One region of the Metabacillus sediminis genome, then DNA from elsewhere that is predicted to be linked to it. Evidence: predicted binding sites of a transcription regulator. Region 1 holds the regulator's gene; each other region holds the start of a gene.

Region 1 (10,271 bases):
TCTTCTAATTGAGCACGGATTTGGTTTACGCGGCCTGCGATTTTGTCTGTTTCGCCTGCTCCTTCAACCACTGTTGTGTTTTCTTTCGTAACCACAACTTTGGATGCGCGTCCAAGCTGAGTGATGTTCGCAGATTTAAGATCCAGACCTAGATCTTCTGTGATCACTTCTCCGCCAGTCAGGATGGCAAGGTCTTCAAGCATCGCTTTACGGCGGTCACCGAAGCCAGGAGCTTTAACCGCTACTGCATTGAATGTTCCGCGAAGCTTGTTCACAACTAGAGTTGCAAGAGCTTCCCCTTCAACATCCTCTGCAACAAGCAATAGAGATTTGCCTTGCTGAACGACTTGCTCAAGAACAGGAAGGATTTCCTGGATGTTTGTGATCTTTTTATCTGTGATCAGGATGTAAGGATTCTCAAGAACCGCTTCCATCTTGTCTGAATCAGTTACCATGTACGGAGAAGCGTAGCCGCGGTCGAATTGCATACCTTCGACGACTTCAAGCTCTGTTGTGAAACCTTTGGATTCTTCGATTGTGATAACGCCGTCGTTTCCAACGCGCTCCATTGCTTCAGCAATCAATTGTCCAACTTCTTCGTCAGCAGAAGAGATCGATGCTACTTGAGCGATGGATTCTTTGCCTTCGATTGGCTTGGAGATCGCTTGAAGCTCTTCGATTGCTGCTTTAACTGCTTTCTCGATTCCTTTGCGGACGCCCATAGGGTTAGCGCCGGCTGTAACGTTTTTAAGACCTTCGCGGATCATTGCCTGTGCAAGAACCGTTGCAGTTGTCGTACCGTCACCCGCTACGTCGTTTGTTTTGCTTGCTACTTCAGCAACAAGCTTTGCTCCCATGTTTTCGAAAGCATCTTCAAGCTCGATTTCTTTCGCGATTGTCACACCATCGTTTGTGATAAGCGGAGAACCGAATTTCTTTTCAAGAACGACGTTGCGTCCTTTTGGTCCCAATGTTACTTTTACGGCATTCGCAAGCGCGTCCACACCGCGAAGCATGGAACGGCGAGCTTCTTCGCTGAATTTAATTTCTTTAGCCATGAAAAATACCTCCTTGGAATTGTTTATCGTTTTATTTTTGTTATCCGGTTGTATCGATTAGCCGATAACCGCTAAAATGTCGCTCTCACGAAGGATCAGGTATTCTGTACCTTCATATTTAACTTCAGTTCCAGCATATTTTGAGAAGATGATGCGATCGCCGGCAGCTACTTCAAGAGCAACCTTCTCGCCATTATCCAAAATGCGTCCTGTACCAGCAGCTACAACTTTACCTTCTTGCGGTTTTTCCTTCGCAGAATCTGGCAATACGATGCCGCTTGCTGTTTTTTCCTCAGATTCAACCAATTCAATAATTACACGATCACCTAGTGGCTTTAACAAGTGAAACACCCTCCTCAATTTCATATGTAGTTTATTTTTATTAGCACTCGTTTATCTTGAGTGCTAACACACAAGTCTATATTATATAAACTTTTTGCTAATTTCAAGTGAAAACTATTTAATTTTTGTTCGACGAAATTCAACATTTGAAAACGCACCCACACAGACTCCGTATAAGAGAAAAGGCGGAGGATGTGGTACAATTATTTGTGGTCATGTAAAATGTATCATTTCCCGCACACAGGAATAGGCTAAAAGCATGTGCGGTCTTAAAAGGAGCTTATTTGTGAAGAGACATTATTGGTATATTCTGCTTACATATGTCATCATGCTGTTCTCCGGATTAGTAGGTTACCGGCTTCTTCTTTTATTGGGAGTGGACCGGGGACAGGTCATCGGATACTGGAACATCATCAGCTTTGCCGTTGGGCTTACCGTTGTTTTGCTTCTATTGAGGAAGGACCGCGGAGATTTTGATTTAAGAGGAACCCCCGCTTCGCCATCAACAGCTGCAGGATGGGCAATCGGCGGTATTTTTCTTGCGTTTTTAGCACAAATTATAGCTGCTAATATTGAGATTCAGCTATTCGGCATTAAACCCGGATCGGAAAATACACAGCGGATTATGGACATCGTCAAGGTGACCCCGCTCATGATCTTTGTTGTTTCGATTGCAGGACCAATTCTTGAGGAAATTGTTTTCCGCAAAATCATTTTCGGAACGATTTATAAACGGACCAATTTCGTCCTGGCCGCACTTATCAGCTCGGTGATCTTTGCGGTCGTCCATCAGGACCCTTCCCATATACTTCTTTACTCGGCTATGGGATTTACGTTCGCTTTTCTTTATGTTAAAACGAAGCGCATCATCGTTCCGATTATCGCTCATTTGTCGATGAATACATTAGTGATTGTGATTCAGTATGTGTACAGGGACGACATTGAACGATTGATGAAAGACGCTGAACAATTGCAAAGCATTATTGGAGGAAACTTTTTATGAGAGCACGTCCTGGCGCACTTGCCATCTTTTACTTAGCAATGGGAGCACTATTCACATACTTGGCCATTAACAGCGCCGCAGAAGGCCTCTGGACCTTCCCGACCATCATTATGATGCTGATTGCAACCTTTGATTTTGCCGTTGCGCTCCGGATGCTGCGATTCGGCCGAAAGCTTAAAAGGAATACAGAGAAAAAATAACCTGTCCGCCGGACAGGTTATTTTTATTGGGAAAGCTGCTCCTTCGCCTCTTCCTCCATCTGAATCTTTAATGACTGGCGGTAGGCCCGCTGTGAAACGATGATGCTGATTTCGTAAAGGATAATCAGCGGCAGGAGCACAATCACCTGGGATAGGAGCTCCGGCGGGGTAATGAGTCCGGCTACGACGAGCAAAAAGAAATACGCAAACTTCCGAATTTTTCTCAAAAACATAGGCGTGACTATTCCGAGCCTTGTCAGGAACATAATGACCACCGGGAGCTGGAAAAGCAGCCCGAAAGGCAGGGTCAGCTCAAAAAGGAATTGAAAATATTCGTTAATTCCGATTACCTGGCTGATCCCTAAATCATCAGAAAAATTCGTCATGAATCTTACGACAAACGGAAAAAGAACGAAATAAGAGAATGAAATGCCCCCCAAAAACAACAGAACGCTTAATGGAATATAGCTTAATGTAGCTGTCCGTTCTTTTTCATACAGTCCAGGGCTGATAAAGGACCACAGCTGGAACAGGATCAGCGGAGAGATTAAGATTAATGCGATAATCACCGCAAACTTCATATAAAGGAAGAGCGGATCTGACATTCTGAATGCATTCAGCGTCAGATTCTTCGCTTCGTCTGTTTGCTGCAGAAACAAAATGATCGGCTTCGCAAGAAAGAAGCCTGCAATCAGGGCAAGAATAAAAAAGATGGCAATGACTAAAATTCGTTTCCTAAGTTCCTCAATATGCTCATAAACCGACATTTCCCGTTCATTCATGGAACCATCCATCCTTTTACACAGATGTCTCGCTCGGATAATGCTTAAGGAAATACACAAGAGATTGCAGTTCTACGGCCAAATCAATATGGTGAATCCGAATATGATCCGGTACGTTCAGTCTCGCAGGGGTAAAGTTCAATATGCCCTTGACGCCAATCGCAATCAGACGGTCGGTAATGGATTGTGCTGCAGGGGCAGGAACCGTCAGGATGGCAACCGGTGCTCCATCCGGCAGATGTTCCTCCAGCTTGTCCAGATGAAGAATGGGAACCTCCCCTACCGTTGTCCCGATTTTATCCTCCGCCACATCAAACGCAGCGAAAATTTCCGTATTGTTGTTTTTGGAGAAGTTATAGTGTAAAAATGCAGTTCCCAGATTCCCGACGCCAATCAGAATGACTTTTGTTAATTCGTCCTGATCCAGTGTCTTCCGAAAAAAGGACAGCAGGTAATTTACATTGTATCCGTAGCCTTTTTTGCCAAGAGCGCCGAAATAGGAAAAATCTCTGCGGATCGTAGCAGAATCGACTTTGACCGCGTCACTTAATTCGGCCGAAGAAACTCTCTGCTTTCCTGAAGAATGAAGGTTTTTCAAGAAGCGATAGTATAAAGGCAGCCTCTTAGCGGTCGCCTGCGGTATTTTGGATTGATCAATGTTCATTCTCGTTCCCTCACATTCCTTGATGCAAATCTAGTGGCTTATTCCCCACTTTTTCTATAGGATCTTCCATTATCATCATTTAGTTAGCGCTTCCAATTTTATCTCCTCCGCCAATTGGAAGTGGATAAAAATGGACATTCAAAGCGTCTTACCCAAACTATACACTATTTTATCTTGATTGTCTGTTTACGGATTGCAACAATTTCCGGTGAAACAGACAGCATGGTTGCCGGCAAACCGCAGTTAAGCTACACTGAAACTAGTATACATGAGGTGAAAAGAATGATTCTACTACAAGTTCAGCAGCTCACAAAATCTTTTGGAGCTGAGCCTATATTATCGAATATTAAGCTGGAAATTCAAACACGGGACCGGATTGCCCTCGTCGGCCGAAACGGTGCCGGAAAATCCACGCTTCTTAAAATTATTTCAGGTCAATTATCGTATGATTCCGGCGAGATAATCAAGCCAAAGGATTTGACCATTGGCTATTTGGCGCAAAACACGGGGCTTGAATCGTCCCGTTCCATTTGGGATGAAATGCTGACGGTGTTCAGTGAATTTCAGCAGATGGAGAAAAAAATGCGCGGCATGGAATCCGATATGGCCGAGATCAATCCGGGCAGCCCGCAGTTTGAACAGGTCATGAAGGAATACGATCATTTGCAGACTTCCTTTAAAGAACGCGGCGGCTATCAGTATGAAGCAGACATCCGCTCTATTCTGCATGGCCTTGGATTCGGGGATTTTGATTCCTCAACTTCGATTGCCAAGCTCAGCGGAGGCCAGAAAACCCGGCTTGCCCTGGGAAAGCTTCTATTAACAAGTCCGGCCCTTCTGATTCTGGATGAGCCGACAAACCACTTGGACATTGCGACTCTTTCCTGGCTGGAGCAGTACCTTCAGGGCTATAAAGGCGCCGTTCTGATCGTATCGCATGACCGGTATTTCCTCGACAAAGTGGTGAACCAGGTTTATGAGATCTCCAGGCTTCAATCCGCGAAATTTATCGGAAACTACAGCAAGTACCTGGAGCAAAAAGCAGAGAACTATGAGCGTGATATGAAGGCCTATGAGAAACAGCAGGATGAGGCCGCCAAGCTCAGGGATTTCGTTCAAAAGAACCTTGCCAGAGCATCCACAACAAAACGGGCCCAAAGCAGACGGAAGCAGCTTGAAAAAATGGACATGCTGGACCGTCCGCTTGGGGATGAAAAATCAGCCGTTTTCCGGTTTGATATTGAAAAGCAGAGCGGAAACGATGTCCTGAAGGTGGACAGCCTTTCTGTTTCCTATGATGGAAAAATCCCGACCATCTCCAACATTTCGTTTTCCGCAGACCGGGGAGACAGCCTGGCACTCGTAGGACCGAATGGAATCGGAAAATCTACGCTCCTAAAAACAATTGTTGGAAAGCTTCAGGCAATTGAAGGCGATATCCGCTACGGTTCCAGTTTGAAGATTGGCTATTATGATCAGGAGCAGGCAGAGCTCACCTCGAACAAGCGGGTGTTAAATGAGCTTTGGGATGAATATCCCCTTAAGCCTGAAAAGGAGATCCGGACGGTACTCGGTAATTTTCTTTTCTCAGGGGATGATGTTCTGAAGCCTGTCTCTGCCTTAAGCGGAGGAGAAAAAGCGAGACTTGCCCTTGCGAAGCTGATGCTCGAAAAAGCGAACCTGCTGATCCTCGATGAGCCGACGAACCATCTGGACTTGGACAGCAAGGAAGTTTTGGAGAATGCCCTGGTAGATTATCCAGGAACCATTCTGTTCGTCTCGCATGACCGTTACTTCATCAACCGGATTGCAACGAAGGTGTGCGAGCTTTCAAAGAATAGTCTCGAGCTGTTCCTCGGGGATTACGATTACTATCTTGAAAAGAAACAGGAGCAAGAGGAGCTGGCTGCGATAAAACTGCAGGAGGAAGCTGGCTCTGTAAAGGTTCAGGACTCAAAAGAAACGAAGCTGAGCTATCAGCAGGAGAAAGAACTTAAGAAAATGGAGCGGCAAAAACAGCGGCGGATTGAAGAAATTGAAGCTGAAATCTTTACCCTTGAAGAGAAAATCGAGGAAAACGAGCACTTGCTAGCTGATCCGGCGAACTTTCACGATCATGAAAAGCTGCAGGACATCAGCCGTGAAAATGAAGAGCACCGTTTATCTGTGTCTAGACTGATGGATGAATGGGAAGAGCTTCAAGCATGAAGGACTGTCTAAAAGCCTTGCCAAGTGCAATAATAGGAAAACCCGGAAACGCTGCTATCGTTTCCGGGTTTTTGTTTTCTATTAAGGATTATGAATTGTTCTTTACCCATAAATGGTTAGTGATTGGAGCGAAAGGGTTGAGATTTCACAGGCGCAAAGCGATTGGAAGGCTCTCTGCCCTTCCCGCGGAAATTGGCAAAAAATCAAGCCAATCTCAGATGACTGAGGCAGCATGAATACCTGCTTTCTGGCTGCTCTTTTTTATCCACAGGCTTCGTCTGTGGATTAGCGCGGTTTCAGCTTTTTTATCCACAATATCCACAAACAGCTCTAAATTTATCCACGGTTTCCACACCTCTTTAGCTTATGGTATATATAGATTTTATTGCTATTAAAGCTTATGTGGATAAGTGTGTGGATAACTTTTAGGATAAAAAAAGATCCTGCCTGGTTATTAACAGGTTCAGGATCTTGGTCCACAATCAGCATTGTCCAGTTCAAGGCCGGGGTTTGCATTCATACTCATGCTCCCTCTTCTGCCTTTTTGGAAAAGCATGTGACCTGCAGCGCCAATCATGGCTGCATTGTCTGTACATAAATACAGCGGAGGAATGACAAGCTCCGTATCAGGCATCTCCTTAAAGCGCGCTGTCAGCGCTGTTCGCAGTCCCTTATTGGCTGCAACACCGCCTGCAAGGAGAACTTGATGAACTTTGTACTCATTTGCCGCCCGATAAGTTTTTTCAACCAGTACTTCTACAACACTTTGCTGAAAGCTTGCTGCCAGGTCCTTTGCTTCAATAACCTCACCTTTTTGCTTCGCATTGTGGAGCGTGTTAATAACTGCCGATTTAAGTCCGCTAAAGCTAAAATGGTAGGACCCCTCTTCAAGCCACGCTCGCGGAAGATTAAGAACCGGCTCACCTTCGTGGGCCAGACGGTCAATATGCGGACCGCCGGGATATGGCATATTCAACGTTCTTGCTACTTTGTCGTATGCTTCACCTGCTGCATCATCCAAAGTTTCACCAATGACTTCAAAAGAGCCATGCTCTTCCATGTATACAAGCTCCGTGTGTCCGCCCGATACAACAAGTGACAGAAGCGGAAACTTCAGCTCGGTAATAAGCTGGTTCGCATAGATGTGGCCTGCAATATGGTGAACCCCAATCAAAGGAATCCCGTGTGCAAAGGCAAGCGCTTTGGCAGCGTTGACTCCAATCAATAGGGCACCCACAAGACCAGGTCCCTCCGTCACCGCTATAGCGCTCAAATCCTTGTAGGTTAGCTCTGCCTGCTGCATCGCTTCCTCAAGCACCAATGTAATCTGTTCTACATGATGTCTCGATGCAATTTCTGGGACGACGCCTCCAAAACGCTTATGAGATTCAATTTGCGAAGCCACTACATTGGAGACAATTTCGTTTCCATTCTTTATTACAGCCGCCGCTGTCTCATCACAGCTTGTTTCAATCGCTAAAATGTATACATTTTTAAACTCCATTTAACATCACCCACATAACTAAAGCATCCTCTAAATTATCGGTATAATACTGTTTTCTGATTCCTCCAAGCTGAAACCCCAGTTTTTTATAAAGTGACTGGGCGGGGTAGTTCGAAACGCGAACCTCCAGGGAAAGCTGTTTCGCTCCGCGTTTCTTCGCTTCCTTCATCGCTTTTCTGAGAAGAAGCTCACCATAGCCGTTCCCTCTGTATTCGGGAAGAATGGCAATATTGGTAATCTGCGCTTCATCTACAATGAGCCAGATTCCGCAGTATCCGATGACTCTCTGCTCGTTTTCAGCAACTAAATAAGTGGCAAAAAGATTATGGGCCACTTCATTATAAAAGGACTCTTTATTCCAGGGCGATTTGAAGGATTTCGTCTCTATTTCATAAACAGATTCGATATCTTCCACTTTCATGCCCCTGATCTTTAACTCACTTTTCCCCACGTTCTCCACCAACTTATTTTTGCTCTTCAAGCCATTTAGACTCTGCTTCTGCCAGCCTCGTATAGTTCGGCACTGCCGTGTGCACAGAGGACTGGTCCTTCTGAAGACCGATCCTTGCAAGCTCTGAAGGCCTAGGGCTGTTTTGAACCGAATCGGCCCTTGCAGCCAGACTGCCCAGACTACTCTCAATCTCATCCCAGTGTATTTCAACATCGTGTCCAATAAATAAGACACGTTTCTTTTTCTCTTTTAATTCTTTAAGCCAGTCCGCAAGAAGAATGTTCTGATCCTCAGCATGGCGAAGAATGGCTCCGTTCTTCTCTGAATATAGTCCGGTATACACTCTCCCTCTCCTCGCATCAAAGATCGGACAGATCAATCCTTGGAAATACCGGCCGTTTGCAGCAAGGCTTTCAAGACTCGAAACCGTATAGAGAGGAATGGAAAGAGACCATGCAAGTGTTTTCGCAATCGTCATTCCAATTCTAACTCCTGTATAGGAACCGGGGCCTGACGCAGCAATGATGGCACCAAGTTCAGCCGGAATCGTTCCGCAATCCTTCAGCAGCTGCTCAATGGCAGGCATCGCCCGAACCGAGTGATTCTTTTTTACATGAGTGATCAGCTCGCCTGTCACCACTCCATCTGAAAGTAAGGCTATTCCAAGCGTGTCGTTGGATGTATCAATCGCTAATGCTTTCGTCATTTTCAAAAAGCTCCTTGCATATATCAATGTATTTTTGCCCATGAGGAGTAAAACGGATGCTTCTCTCCTCATCTCCCGTGCGGAACAGACCAATCTCAAGCCGTTCGACAGGAAGCTGATCCTGTATCAGATGAGCCCATTCAATCACTGTGACACCGCTGCCTTCGAAATATTCCTCGAATCCAAGCGCTTCACTTTCTTCATCCAGTCTGTAAACATCCATATGGTATAAAGAAAGGCGTCCCCCATGATATTCTTTCATGATGGTAAAAGTAGGGCTGTTTACAATCTTCTTAATGCCCAGTCCCTTTGCCAATCCTTTCGTGAACGTAGTTTTTCCGGCGCCCAAATCTCCCTCAAGCGTCAAAACATCCCCTCCTTGCAGAAGCAGGGCCAGTTTTTCTGATAGAGCCTGAGTGAAAAGTGCGGAAGAAGAAGCCGTTTCAAAAGCTTTCATGATGATCACCTGTCATTCTATATAGTGAAGCCTTTCGTTCTTGTATCATTATAAACAGTTTAGCGCACTCCATTCGTTTATCCAAGTCCGCCGCACCAAAAAATAAGCATAAAAAAAACGAAACATCACGTTTCGTTGTCTTATACATGTAATGGCGGTCCGGACGGGACTCGAACCCGCGACCTCCTGCGTGACAGGCAGGCATTCTAACCAACTGAACTACCGGACCATTTTGGTTGCGGGGACAGGATTTGAACCTGCGACCTTCGGGTTATGAGCCCGACGAGCTACCAGACTGCTCCACCCCGCGATAATAGAAAGTATTAAGTTTAGTATGCTTATGGACAGTAGACTGTCCTCGCCTCAGGAAGCAAAACCAAGCAGCAGCTCGGCGAGTACAACTCGAAGCTTTTTCACGGAAGCATTGCTCGTTGCTCCACCCCGCGACAATAAAAAGTACTTCATTAAGGTTATCTCAAGGACAGACATGCTGTCCCTGGAATAACTCTCATACCTGGCAACGTCCTACTCTCACAGGGGGAAACCCCCAACTACCATCGGCGCTAAAGAGCTTAACTTCCGTGTTCGGTATGGGAACGGGTGTGACCTCTCTGCCATAATTACCAGATATGTGGTTGAAAGATTGCTCTTTCAAAACTAGATAACGATTGCTGCACGAGTGAAGCAGCCTTACTTGAATAAAGGTTAAGTCCTCGACCGATTAGTATTCGTCAGCTGCACGTGTCACCACGCTTCCACCTCGAACCTATCAACCTGATCATCTTTCAGGGGTCTTACTCTTGCGATGGGAAATCTCATCTTGAGGGGGGCTTCATGCTTAGATGCTTTCAGCACTTATCCCGTCCGCACATAGCTACCCAGCGATGCCTTTGGCA
Region 2 (10,271 bases), 1.1 Mb from region 1:
CCCCTTCTCCCCATGGGAATTAATAAAAAAATAGTATTCTAAACTGATAAAATTAAAGAAAACCTTTTCAAAATGCCACTAAATAGTATATCGAATTTGCTGCAAAATCACAATATACCCCGGCAAAATATCCACTTACTATGTAAAAGTGCTGAATAGTACAACCTTATTACGTAAATGTGTTAAGTTAATTGTATCAAAGTGGACAGAGCTTTTGGAAGCCTCTATCCAATAAACATTGACGATTTTTATCGAAACAGGGTAGGATAAGAAAGAATTAGAGAGGTGATAGCATGAAGCCGATAATTGAATTTTGCATAAGCAATCTGGCAAACGGATCACAGCGGGCACTTGAAACGCTCGAAAAGGATCCAAACTTAGATATCGTGGAATACGGCTGTCTTGGATATTGCGGCAAATGCTTCGAATCCATGTATGCCCTTGTAAACGGTGAAGCCGTAACTGGCGAAACCCCCGACCAGCTCGTTGAAAATATCTATCAGCATCTGGAAGAGAATCCGATGTTCTAATATAAAAAGGATGGCCTCCCGAGGCCATCCTTTTCTATAAACTATTGGACAAGAGCTCTGGCCTCTCTCATTTCCTGCCACCTGTCCTTAGCCATTTCTACCAAACCTTTTTCAAGCGTCTGGCTCTGGTTTTCGATTATACGGGAAAAGTACCTTACCGCTTGAGTTTCCTTCCCGATTCTTCTGCTCAGCTCGCCGATTAAATAGAGCACTCTCATTTCCGTCATTTTCGTGCCTGCATAATCTTCCATCATATAAGATTGAATGTACTCCTTAAGAGCAAGCTCCAAAAAACGCATTTCCTGATCCTCAGTGCCCTCCGAACGGTACATCCAGGCGAGACGGTGAAGCAAACCGGCTTTCACCGAATGTTTTTCATGCTTAAGATCAGCGCAGTAAATCGCAAGCTTATAAGCTGAAAGGGCACCCTGCATGGACCTTTCCTGGCAATAATCATGCTTTGCCCAGTGATTCCATACATGCTCAGTTAGATGCTTTTTGGCTGGAACGGATAATTGAGGAGAAAACTCATCAGAAAATGAAAATCCGCAATTCGGGCACACCGATACATAGTATAGAAGCGGGTTGCAGCTTTCTGATTTGTATTTAGAGTAAAAATCCGAATCGTTGAACTCAATACGGATGAATGAAGAACGGAGTTTTTTAGTTTTGAAGGAAAAATCGCATAGAACACAAGTAGTATTTTTGTCATACAAATGAGCATTTCCCATTCTTATTCTCCTTTCGAATTCAATAAAGTAGTTCTATTATACCATAAAAAGACAGCGAAAACCTGAATCATGTATAATCCAGCTAAACAGAAAAAATAAAAACTCCTTACTAAAGTCGCAAGGAGTTCTTATCGTTCTATTCAAACGGGGGATATTCCTATTGTAGACCGCCTCCGCAAACTTTATACTTATAGAAATCATTTTTTTGGAGGACAGAAAATGGAGACCTTTCAATTTACAAAAATGCATGGCCTCGGCAACAATTATATCTATGTCAACATGTTTGAAGAAATCCTGAATGAATCAGACCTTCCCCGGCTTGCAAGAGAAGTCGCCAATCCATACACAGGAATAGGATCAGATGGAATGATCCTCATCTGCCCATCCGAACAGGCTCCAGTCAAAATGCGTGTATTTAATAATGATGGCTCAGAGGCCCTAAACTGCGGAAACGGATTAAGATGCGTCGCAAAATACGCCTATGAACACAAGCTTGCAGCTGAAACTGTCTTTAAAATTGAAACACTCTCAGGCTTAGTAGAAGCTAAAATTCATCTCAGCGGCGATCAGGTCCAAGCAGTAACCGTGGATATGGGAAAACCAAGACTTCAGAAAAAAGACGTTCCAATGGATGGAGCCCCTGAAGAAACCGCGATAGCCGAAAACATGATCTTCCAGGGAGAAGCTTATGAAATTACCGCACTATCAATGGGAAATCCACATATTATTTTTTATATAGATGATATCCAAACAGCACCACTGACAACACTCGGCCCATCCGTTGAAAAAGATCCGAGATTCCATAACGGAATCAACGTCGAATTTATCGAAGTCGTGAACCAAAATGAACTGAACTTCCGGGTATGGGAAAGAGGATCCGGCATCACCCAGGCATGCGGAACTGGAGCATGCGCCGCTGCTGTCGCATCTGTACTGAATGGAAAATCCCCAAGAGGTGAAGACATCACCGTCCACCTGGCAGGCGGAGATTTGATTATTAACTGGACCGAACAAGGAAACGTCCTAATGACCGGCCCCGCAGAAGTCATCGCTGAAGGAACGTACCATATCCGCTAGCTCAAGAATTTGAGTCTGACCACCTCACCATGTATACTTAACCTATAGCCATTTATAAAAAGGAGTGATCACATGGCTGAAATAATTACAATTACAGAAGCAGCATCCTTTCAAATAAAAGACATGATGAAAGAACACGAAGAAGAAAATGCCTTCCTCCGCGTTGGAATCAAAGGCGGCGGCTGCAGCGGACTCTCCTACGGAATGGGATTTGACCACGAAAAACAAGAAGGCGACGTCGAACTCGAATTCTTCGGCATCCCCGTCCTGATTGATAAAGATAGCGCACCCGCACTAAAAGGCACCATCATTGACTTCAAGCAATCCATGATGGGCGGCGGATTTACGATTGATAACCCGAACGCCATCGCCTCATGCGGCTGCGGGTCATCGTTTGTGACAGCAACAAATAAGGGTACTCCGGAAGAGTGCTGAGGTAAGAAGGTCCTAATTCAGGGCCTTTTTTTCGTGTCCTTCCTCTTTCTCACTCCATTTTAATTCTTCAACGAAATTCTTATAGTTTTCTTCTGAAGGATGGGGAAAGTGACTTAGAGTTTTGTCTTTATTGAGAATCGCGCATTCAAGGCTCTTGACCAAATAAGGGTAACTGCTCCATTTGTAGTTTTCCGCCTGCTGGACGGCCATGGCTTTGTAGGGGTTTAAATGGATGTAGCGGGTTGTGTTGAGGAATTTGGAGATGGTCGTAATGGGGTCAGCGTAGAATCTGCCTTCGAATAGATGGCCTCTATAATGATGCCTCCCGTTGAAATATCGGGCGTAACGAAAGTTTAACTGCTGCATAATTACATTTGGCTGGTATTGAATAACTTCAATCAGTAGATGAATATGATTTTTCATTAAACAGAAGGAATGGAGCTTGAAGGGGTACTTATGCTGGACTTCCTGGAGAATTTTCAAATAGTGGTCCTTATCGCGGTAATCTTCAAATAAAGCAGTTTTTCGTATTCCCCTTGATACAATGTGATAAATGGATCCAGGTTTAAGACTCCAATTTCGTGGCTTTGGCATAGACTCCCGCCTTTCATTATTTTAAAGAAGTATTCTACAACATGCCGTAAACACCTGTTAATAATATGTAAAAAATTCGTAAAATTATATAGAAGGATTTAGGACGGAAATTAGTTTCAAGCTATTAAATCTTTTAAATTACTTGGAAACTTGGAAACCGCCAATTATTATGCAATGCCAGGCAAACCGTCAAAACTCATGAATGCCAGGCAAGAATGCCAGGCAAACCGTCAAAACTCATGAATGCCAGGCAAGAATGCCAGGCAAACCGTCAAAACTCATGGATGCCAGGCAAGAATGCCAGGCAAACCGCCGAAACTCATGAATGCCAGGCAAACGGCCGAAATTCATGGATGCCAGGCAAGAATGCCAGGCAAGCGGCCAAAATTAATGAATGCCAGGCAAGAATGCCATTCAAACCGCCAAAATTAATGAATGCCAGGCAAACCACTCAAAACCACCGATGCCAAATATGAATACAAAAATGGGATAAAAGGAAGAGGCCGGTCAGATGACCGGCCCCTTTCTTCTTATTATTTCTCAAACAAACTAGTACTATGAAGCGGCTGAACGCGCGCTTTTGGATCAATGTATGCTTTTGCGTTGTTGACAGCAGTTGGTGCTTCACCAAAACCGCTGGCGATGAGCTTCACTTTTCCTTCGTACGTACAAATATCTCCTGCTGCGTAGATGCCTTCGATGTTTGTTTCCATTTTTGAGTTCACAAGAATATTATTCTTTTCGATGTTCAGATCCCAGTTTTTAATTGGACCAAGCGAGGAAACGAATCCGAAGTTGACAATGAGGTCATCAATCTCAATGACTTCTTTGCGCTCGCCTTTTACTTCCTGAAGGACGACTTGTTCAATGCGGTCTTCACCGATAATTTCCTCAGGAATAAATGGAGTCATGACTTCGACCTTGGAGTTCATCAGCTGTTCTACGCTGTGCTCGTGGGCACGGAATTTGTCGCGGCGGTGGACAAGTGTGACTTTTTCCGCGATTGGTTCAAGCATAAGGGCCCAGTCAAGAGCTGAATCTCCGCCGCCGCAGATCATGACGCGTTTGCCGGCAAAGGAGTTAAGATCATCGATGAAGTAGTGCATGTTTTTGCCTTCGTATTGCGGAGCATTTTCAAGTTCAAGGCGGCGCGGCTGGAATGCTCCGTTTCCAGCGGTGATGATGATGGTTTTTGTATAGTGGATTTCAGAGTTGGTGGTCAGCTTAAAGACGCCGTCCGCTTGTTTTTCTACTTCTTCCACTGCCTGATCCAAGGCAACGGAAGGGTTGAACATAGCCATTTGCTCTTTTAAATTGTTGATAAGCTCCTGCGCACGGACTTTTGGAAAACCAGCTACATCATATATGTATTTTTCAGGATAAAGGGCAGAAAGCTGTCCGCCAAGCTGAGGAAGACTTTCGATGATTTTAACGCTTGCTTGTCTCATTCCTCCATAAAATGCTGTGAACAAGCCGACGGGTCCTCCGCCAATGATGGTAATGTCGTAAACCTTTGTATCTTCTTTCACAATGCAACCCCCTAATTGATAACTATTCTTACTTATATCATACCATATTTTTTTAGGAAGCTCATCTTCCAAAAAAGATCGGTAAGTTTTTCCTGATCTAGAGATTGCAGCCTTTTCTTTCATAATCGAATGGCGAATAGAATGCAATTTAAGTAAGTATCCTACCTTATTTTCGGAATTTTCGCAACTGATGATTTGGGTTAAATAGAACTTGAAAAACATTTCACAAAGGATTAATATTGGTAATAGGCATAATTGTTAATTTTTTGTGAACCATTCTTTAAATGGTGGATTATTTTTTTGTGTACTATATAGTGAAGTATTTCACAAAGTTTTTGGCGAAAATCAAAATAAAATGGTGAAAAGAAGCGGAAAATATACGAAGGTATTATTTTCAGTTCTCTTATTCCCACAAATTTAGTAAAGGTGATGTGATTTGTCTTGAATAAACCAAAAGTAGTGGTTTTAGGTGCAGGTTATGGTGGTTTAATTACGGTTAACCGTCTTTCAAAATTAGTAGGTGTTAATGATGCGGATATTACGCTTGTTAACAAAAACGATTACCATTATGAAACAACATGGCTGCATGAAGCTTCAGCAGGTACGCTTCATCACGATAAATGCCGTTACCAAATCAAAGAAGTAATCAGCAGCCGTGTGAACTTCGTGCAGGATACAGTAACTGCGATCAAACCGGAAGAGAAGAAAATTGTTCTTGAAAAAGGCGAGCTTGATTACGACTATCTGGTTGTTTCTCTAGGTTCTCAGCCGGAAACTTTCGGAATTCAAGGTTTGAAGGAATATGCTTTTGGAATTACAAACATTAATGCTGCCCGCCAATTGCGTGAGCATATTGAACTTCAGTTCGCAACGTATCAGACTGAAGAAGTAAAACAGGATGACCGTTTAACAATTGTTGTTGGGGGAGCAGGATTCACAGGTATCGAGTTCCTTGGAGAACTTTCCAACCGTGTTCCAAAGCTTTGCCGCGAATATGATATTGATCCTAAGAAAGTCCGCATCATCTGTGTGGAGGCTGCTCCGACGGCTCTTCCGGGATTTGATCCGGAACTTGTTGAGTATGCAGTTAATCATCTTGAGCGCAAAGGTGTAGAATTCAAAATCGGTACAGCTATTAAAGAATGTACGGAAGATGGAATCGTCGTTGCTAAAGATGATCATATGGAAGAAATCAAAGCTGGTACAGTTGTATGGGCTGCAGGAGTTCGCGGAAACAGCGTTGTAGAAGAAGCTGGATTCGAGAACATGCGCGGACGCGTTAAAGTTACTCCTGATCTTCTTGCACCTGGCCACAAAGATGTATTCATCATTGGAGATTGCTCATTGATTATCAATGAAGAAATCAATCGTCCATATCCTCCAACTGCACAAATTGCGATGCAGCAGGGTGAAACTTGTGCGAAAAACCTATCCGTATTAATTAAAGGCCAGGGAGAAATGGAAGGCTTTAAAGCTGACATTAAAGGTACAGTTGCTTCCCTTGGTGAAGATGATGCAGTAGGAACCGTTTTCGGCAAGAAGCTTGTTGGAACGAAAGCATCGTTCATGAAGAAGATGATCGACAACCGTGCGCTATACATGGTGGGCGGACCTGGTATGGTCATGAAAAAAGGAAAATTCAAGTTCTTTTAATAAGTAAGGAAAGGCAAAAGCTTATAGCTTTTGCCTTTTATTATTTTTGGGTACATAATAAAAGGCATATACCATATGATGGAATGACAGAAAGAGGAGTGGCATCATGACAAGTAAACGGGGAAATGTTTGGCTGGCTGCCGCAGGTATCGTTACTGATGAATCGAACAGGTGGCTTGTTGTAAAAAAGAAATACGGCGGTTTGATGGGGAAGTGGTCCTTGCCGGCAGGATTTGTGGATGGAAATGAAACGATTGATCAGGCTGTAATCAGAGAGATTTATGAGGAAACAGGGGTTAAGGCGGTCATCGATGGAATTGTTGGGGTAAGATCCGGCGTTATTAAAGGACAGGTCAGTGACAACATGATAATCTTTAAACTGCGGGCAGCAAGCAATGTGATCCGCATCCAGGAAGATGAGCTCTTTGAGGCAGCATTTATTCCTTACGAGCAGCTGAAAACGGATCCGGATGCGTCTTTGCTGATTACAGCTCTGGCAGAAAAAGATATTCATCCTAAACTGGAGTTATTTGACCAGCTGGATCCTGGAGAGCAATTCCAGTACTCCGCATATAATTTATTTTTATAATTTTCAAAAAAATAAGAAAATTAAAGAAAACAGGAGTGCGGACTTGATGTATTCGCTTTCATTAGCTCTTTTGTCATCTTATCTGACTTTATTGTTGACAAGATACCTGCTATCTTAATTAACAATAGATCGTAAAGGGGAGATTAGAGATGGCTGCATTGAAGGCTGAAAAGAGAGAGTGTCCATATTGCTCAGGTAAGGGATATTTTCAGTTGCTGCTAGGCGGTACAGAAACCTGCGATTTTTGCAATGGAACTGGAAAAAAGTCTTGAAATATAGAAAATTCAGGGAAATTCATATTGACGTATCTAATGCGCTTTCAGTACACTGAAATTGGTGTATTGGAGGTGTTTTAGGTATGATATTGCCGGTATTTATCATTTCAATCGTATTGTTCTTTGTATTGTTCTTTGGAATCGGCTTTTTATTGAACATGCTGCTTAGAATGTCTTGGATCATGGCCATTATTTATCCGGTTGTATGCATTTTAATTATTGATGATACAGCTGCAGCCTCTTATTTCACAGCACCGGGAGAGTCTTTTCCCGCCCTGCTTCATAAAGTAGTTTCTCTTCAGGGAGTAGATGTCACCATTTTAATAAGCGGTCTTGCAGGTGCAATTTGTTCTGGACTGGTTATCCAGACGTTAAGAAAAAGAGGATATCAAATGTTCTGAGGCTTCCGATTGTTCGGAGGTTTTTTTATTTGTTCTGACTCGCAATCATTCAGCCATTAAGGTGTGGAAATCGATTCAGTAACATATCCTTTTGTTACAAATTTTTCAATTTCCCTCATTAAGAATATTTTTGTTTCCGGACGGGAACAAATAGTCTAGTGAGGGGAGTGAGAGTAAGAGAATGAGAAAGCTTGGAATATGGTCGAGGCGTTTTGTTATGGCCATGCTTTTTGCAGGAGCATTGGCTGCAACGTTTGAGGGTGTCTCAGGCGTTAAAGCGAGAGAACTGACCCAAGACTTATATAATAAGTATACATATCAAAATGAAAAAGACGGATCTCTGCGTTTCTTTGGACTTGCTATGAAGTTTTTGCCATCAGATCACCATTTGGCGGCACTAACTTCTTCAAATTCAGCGGTGAGTAAGAATGATTCCTTGGAGACGGCTTTTGATTGGGAGAAGTATCCGAAGCATAAGGTTCTTGCTACCGGCTATACGGCGGGATTTGAGTCGACAGGTAAAAATCCCGGGCATCCTGAATATGGAATTACTTATTCCGGTGTTAAGGTGAAGCGGGATTTGTTTTCTACGATCGCTGCAGATTTAACTGTATTTCCGATTGGGACGGTGCTTTTTATCCCTGATTATGGATATGGCGTTGTGGCGGATAAAGGTGCAGCCATTAAAGGTGACAGGCTGGACTTGTATTTTAATACAGTCGCTGATGTTTATAAAAATTGGGGCAAAAAAGAACTTGAGGTTTATGTTGTTAAAAAAGGGGACGGCAGCTTTACGGAAAAGGAACTGGCAAAGCTGAATGAAAGTGAATCCCTGCAAGCATTCAGACAGCAATACACTAAACCGAAAACTGGATATTAAGGCGAAAAAGGCAGCTGGGATCTTCTCCAGCTGCCTTTACCATTTGGCTATAATTTGCATTTAATTTCAAAGAATTTTCCTTCCTGAATAGATTGAAGAATTCCGAATAAGGGAGATTTGGTCCTTAAAATGGTCTGGATGCAGGATAGCAGCAAGGTTGGCCAGTCCTTCATACAGTCTTGGAGATGGCCTGCAAAAAAGCGCTTCCTGCAGCATAATTACTCTGCCGTTGCGCAGAGCTGATAATTCGGATGACCGAGTCCTTTTTTGAACATGCTCAATTTTCATTTTTGATTCTTTCACTCCGACCCAGACCAGGAAGAAATAATCGGGGTCCTTTGTTAAAATATCCTCCCAGTCCGTTTGAATGCTGGGGATTTCTGTTTGACTGAAAATGTTTTCTCCGCCCGCAAGACGGCTCATCTCAGTCAGCCAGTTTGTTCCTCCAGGAGTGAAAATCGGCTTTGGCCACCACTCAAAATAGACGGAGGGTTTAGAGGAAAGCTCCAGTGACTTAATTTCAAATTGCTTTACAATCGAGCGGAGCACCTTCGTTTTTTCCTGTGCCTTATCAAGGCAGCCAGTTCTTTCCCCTAATCTCATCAGATCCTCGTTTAAATCTTCAAAGGATTGCGGGTCAAATACCATATACGGAAGATTTCTCCGTTCGAGTTCTTCAATATTTTTCTCCATGCCCGGGACACTGAGGGAAGCGAGCACTAAGTCGGGCTCGCATTTTTCGAGATCATCCATCCGTATCGACAAATCGGGACCGAGTCTTGGCAGGTGTTTAATTTCCTCCGGCCAATCCGAAAAATCGTCGAGTCCTACTAATTGGTCCGCCAATCCCAGGCAGACGGCAAGCTCGGTATTGCTGGGGCAAATCGAAACAATTTTCATCTGGTTCACCTCATGCCCTATAGTTGGAAAAAGAGGTAATGCATTAACAGGGTAAGCAGAATTCCAGTAATCCCGCCGAAAAAAACTTCAATTGGCTGATGGCCTAGTAATTCCTTTAGCCTCTTTTGTTTTTCCTGTTCCTGATTTTGCTGCCAATCTTTCGCTTCCTTCATAAAACGGTTAAAATCAATGACCAGTTTATTAAGAACAGTGGCTTGTTCACCCGCATGGCGGCGAACTCCCGTTGCATCAAACATGGTGATAACTGCAAATATTGCCGACACGGCAAATAGGGTGGAACCGAGACCTTCTTCGAGTGCCACTGCTGTTGTCAGGGCAGTTACGGCTGCTGAATGGGAGCTGGGCATACCGCCTGTACTGGTTACGAGTGACCAATCCCATTTTCTAATGGCAATAAAATGAATGGGTACTTTCACAACCTGAGCGAAAAATATCGCAGTCAGAGCAGCTATTAAAGGGAAATTATAAAATATATCCATAATGGATTCTCCTGCCTTCCATATGTATCAGCACTTAATTGTGTTTAAATTCCCCCCTTCTGATAAAATAAAGATAACAGGCGAAGGGGGACCGCTTTATGGATGGTTATCCGGAGGAATACTACCAGTTTTTCATCCATTTTAATGAAGGCGATTTCTATACGTGCCACGACCTCC
Region 3 (10,271 bases), 710 kb from region 1:
GATCCAAAATGGTCGGAAAAATCGAAAGCGCTTGTAAAAAAGACTTTTGAGCTGACCGATTTTATCGTGAACGTATTAAAGGTGGAAGATGTGGGGGCACGATTTGACGGGAAGGCTGCCTACCATACATCCTGTCATATGATGAGGCTGCTCAATGTAACAGATGCCCCTTTTAAACTATTAAAAAACGTGCGGGGGCTTGAGCTTGTGCCTCTCCCGAATGCACATAACTGCTGCGGATTCGGCGGGACATTTTCCGTTAAAATGGGGGCAATTTCCGAACAAATGGTGGATGAGAAGGTAGAGTGCATTGAAAGCACGGAAGCCGGCTATTTGATTGGCGCTGACTGCGGGTGCCTGATGAATATCGGGGGGAGAATTGACCGGAAAGGAAGACCAGTGAAGGTTCTGCATATTGCGGAAGTTTTAAATCATCGATGAAGGGAGAGAACGGCCATGCCAATGAGGATTGGAACAGAGAGCTTTCAGGAGCGCGTGAACAAAGGGATTGAGGATTCTTTTATGCGGCTTGCTGTATCGGGTGCTCAGGAAAGACTGCAGGGACGGAAAAATGAAGCAGCGGAAGAGCTGGGCAGCTGGGAGGAATGGCGTTCGCACGGAGAAGAGATCCGTCAGCATACGCTTGAAAACCTGGATTTTTATTTGGAGATGCTGAGTGAAAATGTAGTGAAACGCGGCGGTCATGTTTTTTTTGCTGAAACAGCGGAGGAAGCCAATGAGTACATTGCTTCGGTTGCGAAAGAAAAGAAGGCGAAGAAGATTGTGAAGTCAAAATCCATGGTCACCGAAGAAATCAATATGAACGCATACCTTGAAGGGATTGGCTGTGAGGTGATTGAAACGGATCTTGGCGAGTATATTCTGCAGGTGGATGACCATGACCCTCCTTCTCACATTGTAGCGCCGGCTTTACATAAAAATAAGGAGCAAATTCGTGACGTTTTCAGAGAAAAGCTCGGCTACACGAAAACAGAAAAACCGGAGGAGCTTACCCTTCATGCACGCGAAATGCTAAGGAAGGAATTTTTAGCGGCAGACCTTGGTATTACCGGCTGCAACTTTGCCATTGCCGAATCCGGATCAGTCAGCCTCGTGACGAATGAGGGGAATGCAAGGCTCGCTGCAACTCTTCCGAAAACGCAAATAACGGTCATGGGGATGGAGCGGATTGTCCCGACCTTTGAGGAGTTTGAAGTGCTGGTCAGCCTGCTGACAAGGAGCGCGGTCGGTCAAAAGCTGACCAGCTACGTCACTGCGCTGACTGGACCTAAACAGGAAGGGGATGCAGATGGACCGGAGGAGTTTCATCTCGTCATTGTGGATAACGGACGGTCCAAAATTCTGGGAACTGAGTTTCAATCGGTTCTTCAGTGTATCCGCTGTGCAGCGTGCATCAATGTGTGCCCTGTGTACCGTCATGTCGGCGGACATTCATACGGATCGATTTATTCAGGTCCGATTGGTGCAGTTCTCACTCCATTGCTTGGGGGCTATGACGAATACAAAGAATTGCCTTATGCATCTACATTGTGTGCCGCCTGCACCGATGCATGCCCGGTGAAAATTCCGCTGCATGAGCTTTTGCATAAGCATCGGCAGGTCATTGTAGAAAGGGAAGGAAAAGCGCCGATTTCTGAGAAAATGGCGATGAAGGCATTTGGACTCGGTGCTGCCTCCTCGGCACTTTACGGATTGGGAGGAAAAGCTGCCCCGTCTGCAATGGCTCCTTTCACAGCAGGAGGGAAAATTTCTAAAGGACCCGGTCCTCTGAAAGCATGGACAGAAATCAGGGAATTCCCTGCACCTAAAAAAGAACGTCTGCGCGACTGGATGAAAAGCCGCCTGAAAAAGGAGGATGACTAAGATGGCAGGTACCATTAAAAATAAAGAATCCTTTTTAAATAACATAGCCCAAAATCTGGGCCGGCCAAGGCGGTCCCAAGGGGTGCTTCGGCCTGAGTGGAATCACCGCCCGCAGGATGGCATCCTTAAAGGATTGAATCAGGATGAATTGCTTGAGGTTTTTAAGGAGCAGTGCATTAGAATTCATACAACTTACAGGGAAACTAACTCCCTTGGCCTTTATGAAACCCTCAAAGATACTGTCCTGGAATATGGAGGGGGACCAGTTATTACGTGGGAGGACCCCAGATTTAAGGAATTTGGCCTGTCGGCGCTTATTAATGAAGACTGGCCAAATGAAGGTGTGCATACTCATATCTGGGATCCAAAACTCGGGGATGAAAACATCAGGAAAGCGGAAGCGGCAAACGTCGGTATCACCTTCAGCGACCAAACCCTCGCCGAATCAGGGACCGTCGTCCTTTTCAGCGGAAGCGGGAAAGGGAGGTCTGTATCTTTGCTGCCGGCCACTTATATTGCCATCATTCCGAAGAGTACGCTTGTACCGCGGATTACTCAGGCAGCCCAGGATATTCACAAGCAAATAGAGGCAGGCGAAGAGGTCGCTTCCTGTGTGAACTTCATCTCGGGACCCAGCAACTCAGCGGATATAGAAATGAACCTGGTTGTTGGAGTGCATGGCCCGATCAAGGCGACATATATTGTGGTCAAGGACTGGTGACTGTTCTGGGGAGCGGCTTCTATGGTATAGCGTAATTCCGGCTAAACGTGCCGGGACGCCGCAATTCGGCCTTGATGAATAAAAAATAGGGAGATGCCGCGCATCCCCTTTACCACTCCTCATAATCCTTAGGAGCAAAATAATGAATAAATCCCTGCTTTTCAGCAAGCTGTTCACTTTTTTCCTTTTCTTTTTCAGAAACGGTGAAGATCTTAATCCCATACTCATCAGATAAGCGGCTGGTCTTTTTCAGCCATTCTTTCGACCAGTCATCATTCATTATATAAGAGTGCTGAAAATCCTCCCACATAAACCCGTCAATAAATGGGGCCGTTTTTTGCGCGGTTTCCATCCCCCAATTTTGAATGACAGACAGCTGCCTTCTTTCCAGTACTTTAAGCAGAAGGATGAGACTCTCCTGCTGCTGCTTCATTTCTTTTGGTTCGTTTGAGAAGAAATCGTCAATGTCTCCTACTGTATCTAAAAAGACTCCGTCCAGTTGCTTATTCTCGATTTGCTGATGAATTTCTTTTAGAAGTGTTTCACGGTAATGGGGGGATGTCATATTCATTAAGTAGGCATCCCATTTTTCAAGGTAAACCCGCTCTCCATCTCTTTGATAGAAATCCTGTTTCTCAAATTGCTTGAATAGTTTTTTGTTCCATCGATCCGCTTCCATGGAATTAATATATCCGTAAACAAGAGTCCCGGTTTGCTGGATTTGTTCAATTTGTTTCCTGGAATAATACGTTGGTTCAATAATTACGAGAGGGTAGCGGGATAATTTCTTCACTGTCTCCTTCGCTGGTTCACCGTAATAGATTTTGTATTGATGAACTCCGTCGAGTGGATTTTTCTGCAGGGTGAGAAAATAACCAACTAAAAGGAAGAAAATGATGATGCAGCAAATCAACAGCAATTTGGCGTTTTTTCTCATGGATGATCATCCTTTTCTCATTTCCTTCATTCAACTTATCATACAATTGTATGGACTTTGCAAATAAGTATGCTCAGAGAATCATGTCAGCTGAATCAGTAACAAAACAGACAATAAACCTTTACATTACCCTATTGGCAAATTCTCACAATCGATATAAAATAAAAATGTGAAACACTTCACAAAAAATTCTGTTCTCTGAAAGGGTGAGGCGATATGGCAGGCGAAACAGCAAACCGGGTTGTATTGATTGGAACGGGATCTGTAGGATCAAGCTATGCTTTTGCACTTATGAATCAAGGGATTGCAGATGAACTGATTATGATTGATATGAATGAAGAAAAAGCAATGGGCGATGTCATGGATCTAAATCATGGAAAGGTATTTGCACCGTATCCGACACAAGTGAAACTTGGCAGCTATGCGGATTGCAGAGACGCAGATCTGGTTGTCATTTGTGCAGGGGCGAATCAGAAGCCGGGAGAAACACGCCTTGATTTGGTAGAGAAAAATTTAAAGGTGTTTAGAAGTATCACAGATGAAGCTATGGCATCCGGTTTTGACGGAATTTTTCTAGTGGCAACGAATCCCGTGGATATCTTAACGTATGCAACGTGGAAATTCAGCGGTCTGCCGAAGGAGCGGGTAATTGGTTCCGGAACGATTTTGGATACTGCCCGGTTTCGCTTTGAGCTTGGAGAGTACTTCGAAATCGCTCCACATAATGTTCACGCCTATATCATCGGAGAGCATGGAGACAGCGAACTCCCGGTATACAGCACAGCAGACGCTGGCGGAGTGCCGGTGCTAAAGAGAATTGAGCGGGATGCGGCTTATAAAAAGGAAGATTTAGATGAAATTTTTGTACGTGTAAGAGACGCCGCATACGAAATTATTAAGAGAAAAGGGTCTACTTACTATGGCATCGCAATGGGTCTGGTGCGGATAACGAAGGCGATTCTTCATAATGAAAACAGTGTCTTGACCGTTTCTGCCCTTCTCGAAGGGGTATACGGGGAAGATCAAATTTATATAGGTGTTCCTGCCGTGATTAACCGCGGCGGTATCAGAGAAGTGATTGAACTTGATTTGAATGAGGAGGAAAAACAGAAATTCAGGCACAGTGCAGAGGTGCTAAGGAATACTTTAAAGGATTATTTTGATTAAGCTTCATAGCATTCGAAAGAGTAAATGTTTTGAAAGCCAGTTTTCAAAACACCTTTTCCATTTTTAAATTGGATTGGTTTTGGCTGATTTCCGCTGCAGGATGCTCAAGCTGCAGCGAGGCGGGCGGTGAGCCTCCGCGGCGCAAGCGCCTGTGGGGTCTCACTTTGTCCCGCTGCTCCCGCAGGAGTCGCGCACCTTCCGCTCCAATCAGACTAACCCATAATTGTTCAAATTACTTAATAAAAAACACTCCCTCGGGGTGACAAAAATAAGCCACCTAATTTAAATGTGAATTAGGTGGCTTATTATTTTTTTTACTCCGAAAAAGAACTGATTAGCGTCTTTCATAAAATACTTATAACTTCGGTTCATCACCTTATTTCGGAACACCCATCTTCTCAAATGGAGAGAACCGGAACTTTGCTTCTCCGACAACCGCTTTTTGAGAAATACTGCCGAATACCCGGCTGTCCATGCTGTCGCGGCGGTTGTCTCCCATGACATAAAGAGAGCCGGCCGGCACCTGGATGCTTAGGTTTTCAGTCAGATTTTCGCGGGGGACAAGAACGCTTTTATTTTCCTTAAGGTAGGGTTCATTATATATTTTACCGTTAATAGTGAGAACATCATTTTTAATTTGGATTCTGTCACCGGGAAGTCCAATGACTCTTTTGATGTAATTGTCTTTTGAAATTGGCGAGTGAAAGACAATCATATCAAAACGTTCAATTTTGCTGATTTTGGATACGATGATCTGATTATTGCTTTCAAAGGTCGGCATCATCGATTTTCCCTCTACCATGACCGGGGTGAAAATAAAGTGCCGGCAGATAAGGGCAACGACGACTGCCGCCAGTATGCTTCCTAACCAGGACCAGATCTCTTTTTTACTGCGTTCTTTCATACAAGCGCCTCCTTTACTTGCTTCGGTAAAAGGCAAAAATTCTTCTTGGCTGTTTAGCTTATTTTACACGTTTTTTTCCGGGAAAGATATTATCTATTCCACCTTTTTACAACTTTATGAAGGATTGGCTTGGGATAAGGAGGTTCCTTGACGAGAGGCATGATACCATTGATAGCAAAAAACAACAATGATAAGAATATCAATTACGTCCCCTCCATAATACATCAGCATTCCCGCTGTTTCGGCTTGTTTAACCGGTACACCCGCCGGCGGATTTGCATAGATGAACTTGGACAGGATTCCATGCCCTGCGAATGCAAGGATTAAAACGGCGGCTCTGAATTTAAAGCTGTACCGTTTTGAGACAGGGTCTATGTATAGGAAGGCGATGGTAAATAGATAGCCTGCAAGAAAGATATGTACATGCACAAGAACATAAATCCACTTATGCTCATGCATTAAACCGTATAAGCCTGTCGTATAAAGGACCCATAATCCGCCAATGTTTAATATAGATGCTGCTAAAGGATGAACAGCAATCTTGAGCGGCTTGCTTTTTAGAAGCTTTGAAAGCTTGCGGCCTATCTGAACGCTCAGTGACCGAAAGGCAAGTGTTAACGGAGCGGAAAGTGAGAGCAGCAAAGGAGCCAGCATTCCAAGAAAAAGATGGCTGAGCATGTGAGCATTAAAATCTGTATGAGACCTTTCTGCCAAAGGGCCGATTACAGAGATTAATGATAAAGAAATTCCGAATGTCCAAAGCACGATTCGATAGAGCGGCCATTTTTTTTTAGATGTAAAAGCGGCTAACAGATACAAGAACCAGGCCATCAAAAAGGGCAGAGCGAGGATCAGCTGTGCCCAATTGAAGACGGAAGCTGATTCATGATGGCTATGCATCAGCTTTCACCCCATGCCTTGTTTTAATCAGTAACATAATACCCGCTGCAAGCATCGCTGCGGCTGTTATGTTCCAGACAAGATCATATGGAAGGATATTGACGCCATACCGGATTTGGTGAAGGCCCATCAGCTTATGCTGAACCGTCCCGTCATACAGCTGAAAAGCTCCTGCTCCTGTCAATATTCCTCCAATCCATCTCTTACCATAGAACACATTTTTCCTGCGAAGATCTGCAAACATGAAAAGAGATGCAATGGTTGCGAACCAGCTGAAGGAGTGGAAAATGCCATCTGAAACGAGTCCAATATCCGTGGTCGATTTATCGTAAAAATGGTGCCAGTACAGCAATTGATGAAAAACGGTTTCATCGAAAAATGCAACTAAGCCAAGTCCAAAAAGGACCCCTGACAATGCGTTAAGTGCCTGTCTTTTTTCCACAAAGAAAACCCCCTTACTTCATATAACTTAATAGTTTTGTATTACCTGTCTGTACTTTCAATAAACTGGGTCTTTTGGTAAAGGTGTCTTTTCTGGGGAGTTCTAATTCTTGTAGGTTAGCACATACATAAACCGACTATAATTTTTCACAGGGTAATAGACCGGGTATTATGAAAGCAAAGGGATTTTTATTTATGGGAGGATGGAAAAATGGAAGAAAACATAAACCGCGTATTCCCTTCAGCCTGGTATGCGGTCGCCTTTTCATCAGAATTAAAGAAGGATCCCATACGGAAAAAAGTGACTGGCCGGGAAATCGTGCTGTATCGTGATGATAAGGGAGAAGCAAATGCCCTTTATGCCTTCTGTCCGCATAGGGGAGCCGATTTATCATTGGGCTGCGTGAAGGATGGCAAGCTCATGTGTGCCTATCATGGGTGGAAGTTTGAATCGGATGGAAGATGCACCGAAATTCCGTCCCAGCCAGCCAAGGTGATCCCGAAATTTGCTCATACAGCTGCTTTCCCGGTAACTGAAGAGGCAGGACTCATATGGGTATATCCAGATCATTTAGAAAAGGACGTACCGAAACTTCAGGTAATACCGGATGTGAAGGATAAGAGATACCGTCTGTCCCCTTACCAGGCTCATTGGAATGCCCACCTGACAAGGACGGTGGAAAGTGTGCTGGATGTCGCTCATCTTTCCTTTGTGCATAAAAAAACAATAGGAAAGAAAACAAGCACCGTCTTTCATGATCTTCCCTATACACATGAACGAGATAACATTACGATTCAAAATGGAGGCGGACTCCTTGAATACCGGTTTCCCCAGCAATGGCTTTTGAGGCCGGCAAAGGAAGCAAAGAGTTCCTTCATTAACTATGTGACCTTCACTCCTGTAGATGAGGAAGAAACGATGATCTTCGGTTATGCGGGAAGAACCTTTGCTAAAAATATTCCTTTCATGGACAGAGTTTTTTCAAAGTACAGCCTCAAAGTACTGGATGAAGATAAGTCGATTGTAGAGAGCCAGCATCCAAGGCCGATTCCTGAAGCTCTCAAGATGGAAGCTCACGTTTATGCTGACGGTCCCCAGATCGCTTTCAGAAAACGGTGGTTTGAGTTTCTCTCTGAGGATGAACGGAAAATCAGGCTCGATGAGGGTATAAGGGTTTACTGAAATCTCTTGCACATTAAGGGAAATTCAGTATTCTTGTTAGTAATAACCAGTAAGGGAGTTTTCGTTATTTTTAAGAAACTATTCAGCAGAAAAGAATGCGCTCATCCGTCATATAAAATGGAGGCTGATTTCGGTTCGGATCCAATTTGGTGCAGCAAATGCGGAGAAAACCTGGTGACCGACAGCTTTCCACTGTCAGAAGAATTGAAAGCAGAGCTTGCCGATTGGATAGGAGACTACGGTGAGTGGATTGATATGGAAGCAGATACCTTGAAGCCAGGAGGATTGGAGCTTGAAGCCAAGCACGACGAAAGAGGCAGGGAGCTATTCAAGAAGGTGAAAGCTTCTCTTGGTGAAGGAGTTTCAATTGTTTTTGTGCCTTCCCCTTCTGGACAATGGTATAAATGATATTTCTGAACCGGGTGCAGGCTGTTTGCTTGCACCTTTTTCTATTTTGCTGTCTTTTGGAGAGGCAGTAAGGAGATTTGGGTGTGAGGTTTTCCTTTCAAATATTCTTGAGGAAATGGGTGTAATTACCTGAAGGAAAATGAGTTCAATCTGTTTATTTTTTTATGGAAAAAGAATATTGTGTATAATGCGGATAATGGTTATCCACATAAAAAATAATTGAGTAGGGATGGAGATGATTCCTTTGCAAATGAAAACCGGAGTGGAACAGGCCGTATACGCAATTTTAATACTGACATTTTTACCTGGAAAGGCGGTATTGCCTGGAGAGGTAATCAGCAGCCAGCTAGGCGGCTCGCCGACCTATTTTCAAAAACTGCTCAGAAAGCTGGTCAGTGCAGACTTGATTGCCTCTGTTCCCGGGAAGAAGGGCGGCTTCCGTTTAAATAGAAAGCCGGAGGATATCCCAATCTACGATGTGTACTTGGCGATTGAAGGAAAGCAGTCCCTTTATTCATCAACCGGAATCTTTCATGACATGCTGAACATAAAGGAAAAAGAAATCGACTTGCTGTCCAATCTAATGGGGGAGGCTGAATCGTCGTGGAAATCCATTTTAAACCGTGAAACAATCGGTTCTCTAAACGAAGAGATTCACAAAAAATGCCCAAAGGAAAGCATCGAAATTTTGCGTGCGGCCATTCATGAAAAAATGGTGGTCTAAAATAGGAGGATGAAACATGGAAAACTTAGATAAATATTTTGACTTATTTGATCAGTCCAGAACAAGTGAAAAAGCTTTTGAAGAATTGAATGCTCTTTTTTCAGATGACATGGTTTTCGTTTTAAATGGGGACAAGAAGTCCGGGATTGAAAACTGGAAGCTGTTCATAAAAATGGTGTTTACCGAAAACAGCGATATCAAACATATGTATGAAGGCTGGAAAAAATCAGAGGGTGCGGATCATTACGAAACCCAATGGGCCGTATGCGGAAAGCATTCATCAGGTCGGGTGTTTACTCAAACGGGCAAGGATATAGCAAAACTTAATGAGCACGGGAAGATTGTGTATTTAGAAAATGTGCCGGACAGCAAGGAAATGTTTAAGAGCTATACAACGCTATAAAGGGATTGGATTAAAAGAGAAGGATTAACATTCATCATTTCCTGCTGAAGCTTAAAATTTTAGCAGGAGGCGGTAAAGCAGTGGATACGGATTCTATTAAACGGATTAATACAGAAATATAAAAATATCCGCTCATCTCAGAGCGGATGTTTCTTTATACGTTCAGTAATCTCTCAATATCCTGTTCCATATCCAAAGGGTCCGTTGTTGCTTCAAACCGTTTGACAGGATGGCCATTCTGATCAATTAGAAACTTTGTGAAATTCCACTTGATGGAGTCACCGTATAAGTATTCCGGGTGCCGCTCATTAATTAAAGGAATTAAAACTTTAGCTACAGGGTGAAAATGATTAAAGCCTTCAAAGGGTAATTTGGATATTAAATAATCGAACAGTGGATGAGCCCCATCATCCCGGACTTTCATTTTTTGAAACATCGGAAATGATACACCGTAGCGAAGGGTGCAGAATGTTTGAATCCGGTCATTATCATCCGGTTCCTGGTCAGCAAACTGATTGGAAGGGAAGCCTAAAATGACAAAATCCTTAGATTTGTAGCGGTCATAAAGACGCTGAAGATCCTCGTACTGGAAAGTAAAA

The links. The regulator Rex, encoded in region 1, represses fermentation and respiration genes when NADH is low (regulators of the CRP and FNR family bind a similar motif). The targets are predictions, from matches to a motif close to TTGTGAAATATTTCACAA.
Region 2: a site for Rex is predicted at 5,108-5,125, ahead of yumC (ferredoxin--NADP reductase 2). Genes of this name have one in related genera too.
Region 3: a site for Rex is predicted at 3,710-3,727, ahead of WCV65_RS05410 (L-lactate dehydrogenase). Genes of this name have one in related genera too.

What each region holds. Positions count from the first base shown of each region.
Region 1 covers NZ_CP147407.1:286,848-297,118, reverse strand. Annotated here, with positions in the region: gene groL (chaperonin GroEL) at 1-1,058, opposite strand, end outside; gene groES (co-chaperone GroES) at 1,116-1,400, opposite strand; gene WCV65_RS01735 (CPBP family intramembrane glutamic endopeptidase) at 1,687-2,403, shown strand; gene WCV65_RS01730 (YdiK family protein) at 2,400-2,603, shown strand; gene tatC (twin-arginine translocase subunit TatC) at 2,627-3,385, opposite strand; gene WCV65_RS01720 (redox-sensing transcriptional repressor Rex) at 3,402-4,049, opposite strand; gene WCV65_RS01715 (ABC-F family ATP-binding cassette domain-containing protein) at 4,332-6,257, shown strand; gene WCV65_RS01710 (hypothetical protein) at 6,254-6,493, shown strand; gene tsaD (tRNA (adenosine(37)-N6)-threonylcarbamoyltransferase complex transferase subunit TsaD) at 6,721-7,761, opposite strand; gene rimI (ribosomal protein S18-alanine N-acetyltransferase) at 7,751-8,212, opposite strand; gene tsaB (tRNA (adenosine(37)-N6)-threonylcarbamoyltransferase complex dimerization subunit type 1 TsaB) at 8,226-8,918, opposite strand; gene tsaE (tRNA (adenosine(37)-N6)-threonylcarbamoyltransferase complex ATPase subunit type 1 TsaE) at 8,896-9,375, opposite strand; tRNA gene WCV65_RS01685 (tRNA-Asp) at 9,528-9,604, opposite strand; tRNA gene WCV65_RS01680 (tRNA-Met) at 9,609-9,685, opposite strand; rRNA gene rrf (5S ribosomal RNA) at 9,888-10,003, opposite strand; rRNA gene WCV65_RS01670 (23S ribosomal RNA) at 10,077-10,271, opposite strand, start outside.
Region 2 covers NZ_CP147407.1:3,305,248-3,315,518, reverse strand. Annotated here, with positions in the region: gene WCV65_RS17325 (YuzB family protein) at 294-530, shown strand; gene WCV65_RS17320 (DUF2225 domain-containing protein) at 572-1,261, opposite strand; gene dapF (diaminopimelate epimerase) at 1,481-2,338, shown strand; gene WCV65_RS17310 (iron-sulfur cluster assembly accessory protein) at 2,411-2,773, shown strand; gene WCV65_RS17305 (transposase) at 2,786-3,367, opposite strand; gene WCV65_RS17300 (hypothetical protein) at 3,583-3,843, shown strand; gene yumC (ferredoxin--NADP reductase 2) at 3,901-4,896, opposite strand; gene WCV65_RS17290 (NAD(P)/FAD-dependent oxidoreductase) at 5,338-6,549, shown strand; gene WCV65_RS17285 (NUDIX hydrolase) at 6,656-7,138, shown strand; gene WCV65_RS17280 (YuiA family protein) at 7,288-7,410, shown strand; gene WCV65_RS17275 (YuiB family protein) at 7,497-7,814, shown strand; gene WCV65_RS17270 (3D domain-containing protein) at 7,996-8,694, shown strand; gene WCV65_RS17265 (cobalamin-binding protein) at 8,761-9,594, opposite strand; gene WCV65_RS17260 (divergent PAP2 family protein) at 9,612-10,094, opposite strand; gene WCV65_RS17255 (DUF309 domain-containing protein) at 10,193-10,271, shown strand, end outside.
Region 3 covers NZ_CP147407.1:997,820-1,008,090, forward strand. Annotated here, with positions in the region: gene WCV65_RS05390 ((Fe-S)-binding protein) at 1-441, shown strand, start outside; gene WCV65_RS05395 (LutB/LldF family L-lactate oxidation iron-sulfur protein) at 457-1,884, shown strand; gene WCV65_RS05400 (lactate utilization protein C) at 1,877-2,605, shown strand; gene WCV65_RS05405 (endo alpha-1,4 polygalactosaminidase) at 2,715-3,542, opposite strand; gene WCV65_RS05410 (L-lactate dehydrogenase) at 3,759-4,709, shown strand; gene lepB (signal peptidase I) at 5,086-5,613, opposite strand; gene WCV65_RS05420 (cytochrome c oxidase assembly protein) at 5,728-6,513, opposite strand; gene WCV65_RS05425 (DUF2243 domain-containing protein) at 6,506-6,955, opposite strand; gene WCV65_RS05430 (aromatic ring-hydroxylating dioxygenase subunit alpha) at 7,166-8,137, shown strand; gene WCV65_RS05435 (hypothetical protein) at 8,312-8,545, shown strand; gene WCV65_RS05440 (Rrf2 family transcriptional regulator) at 8,790-9,269, shown strand; gene WCV65_RS05445 (nuclear transport factor 2 family protein) at 9,286-9,672, shown strand; gene WCV65_RS05450 (glutathione peroxidase) at 9,827-10,271, opposite strand, start outside.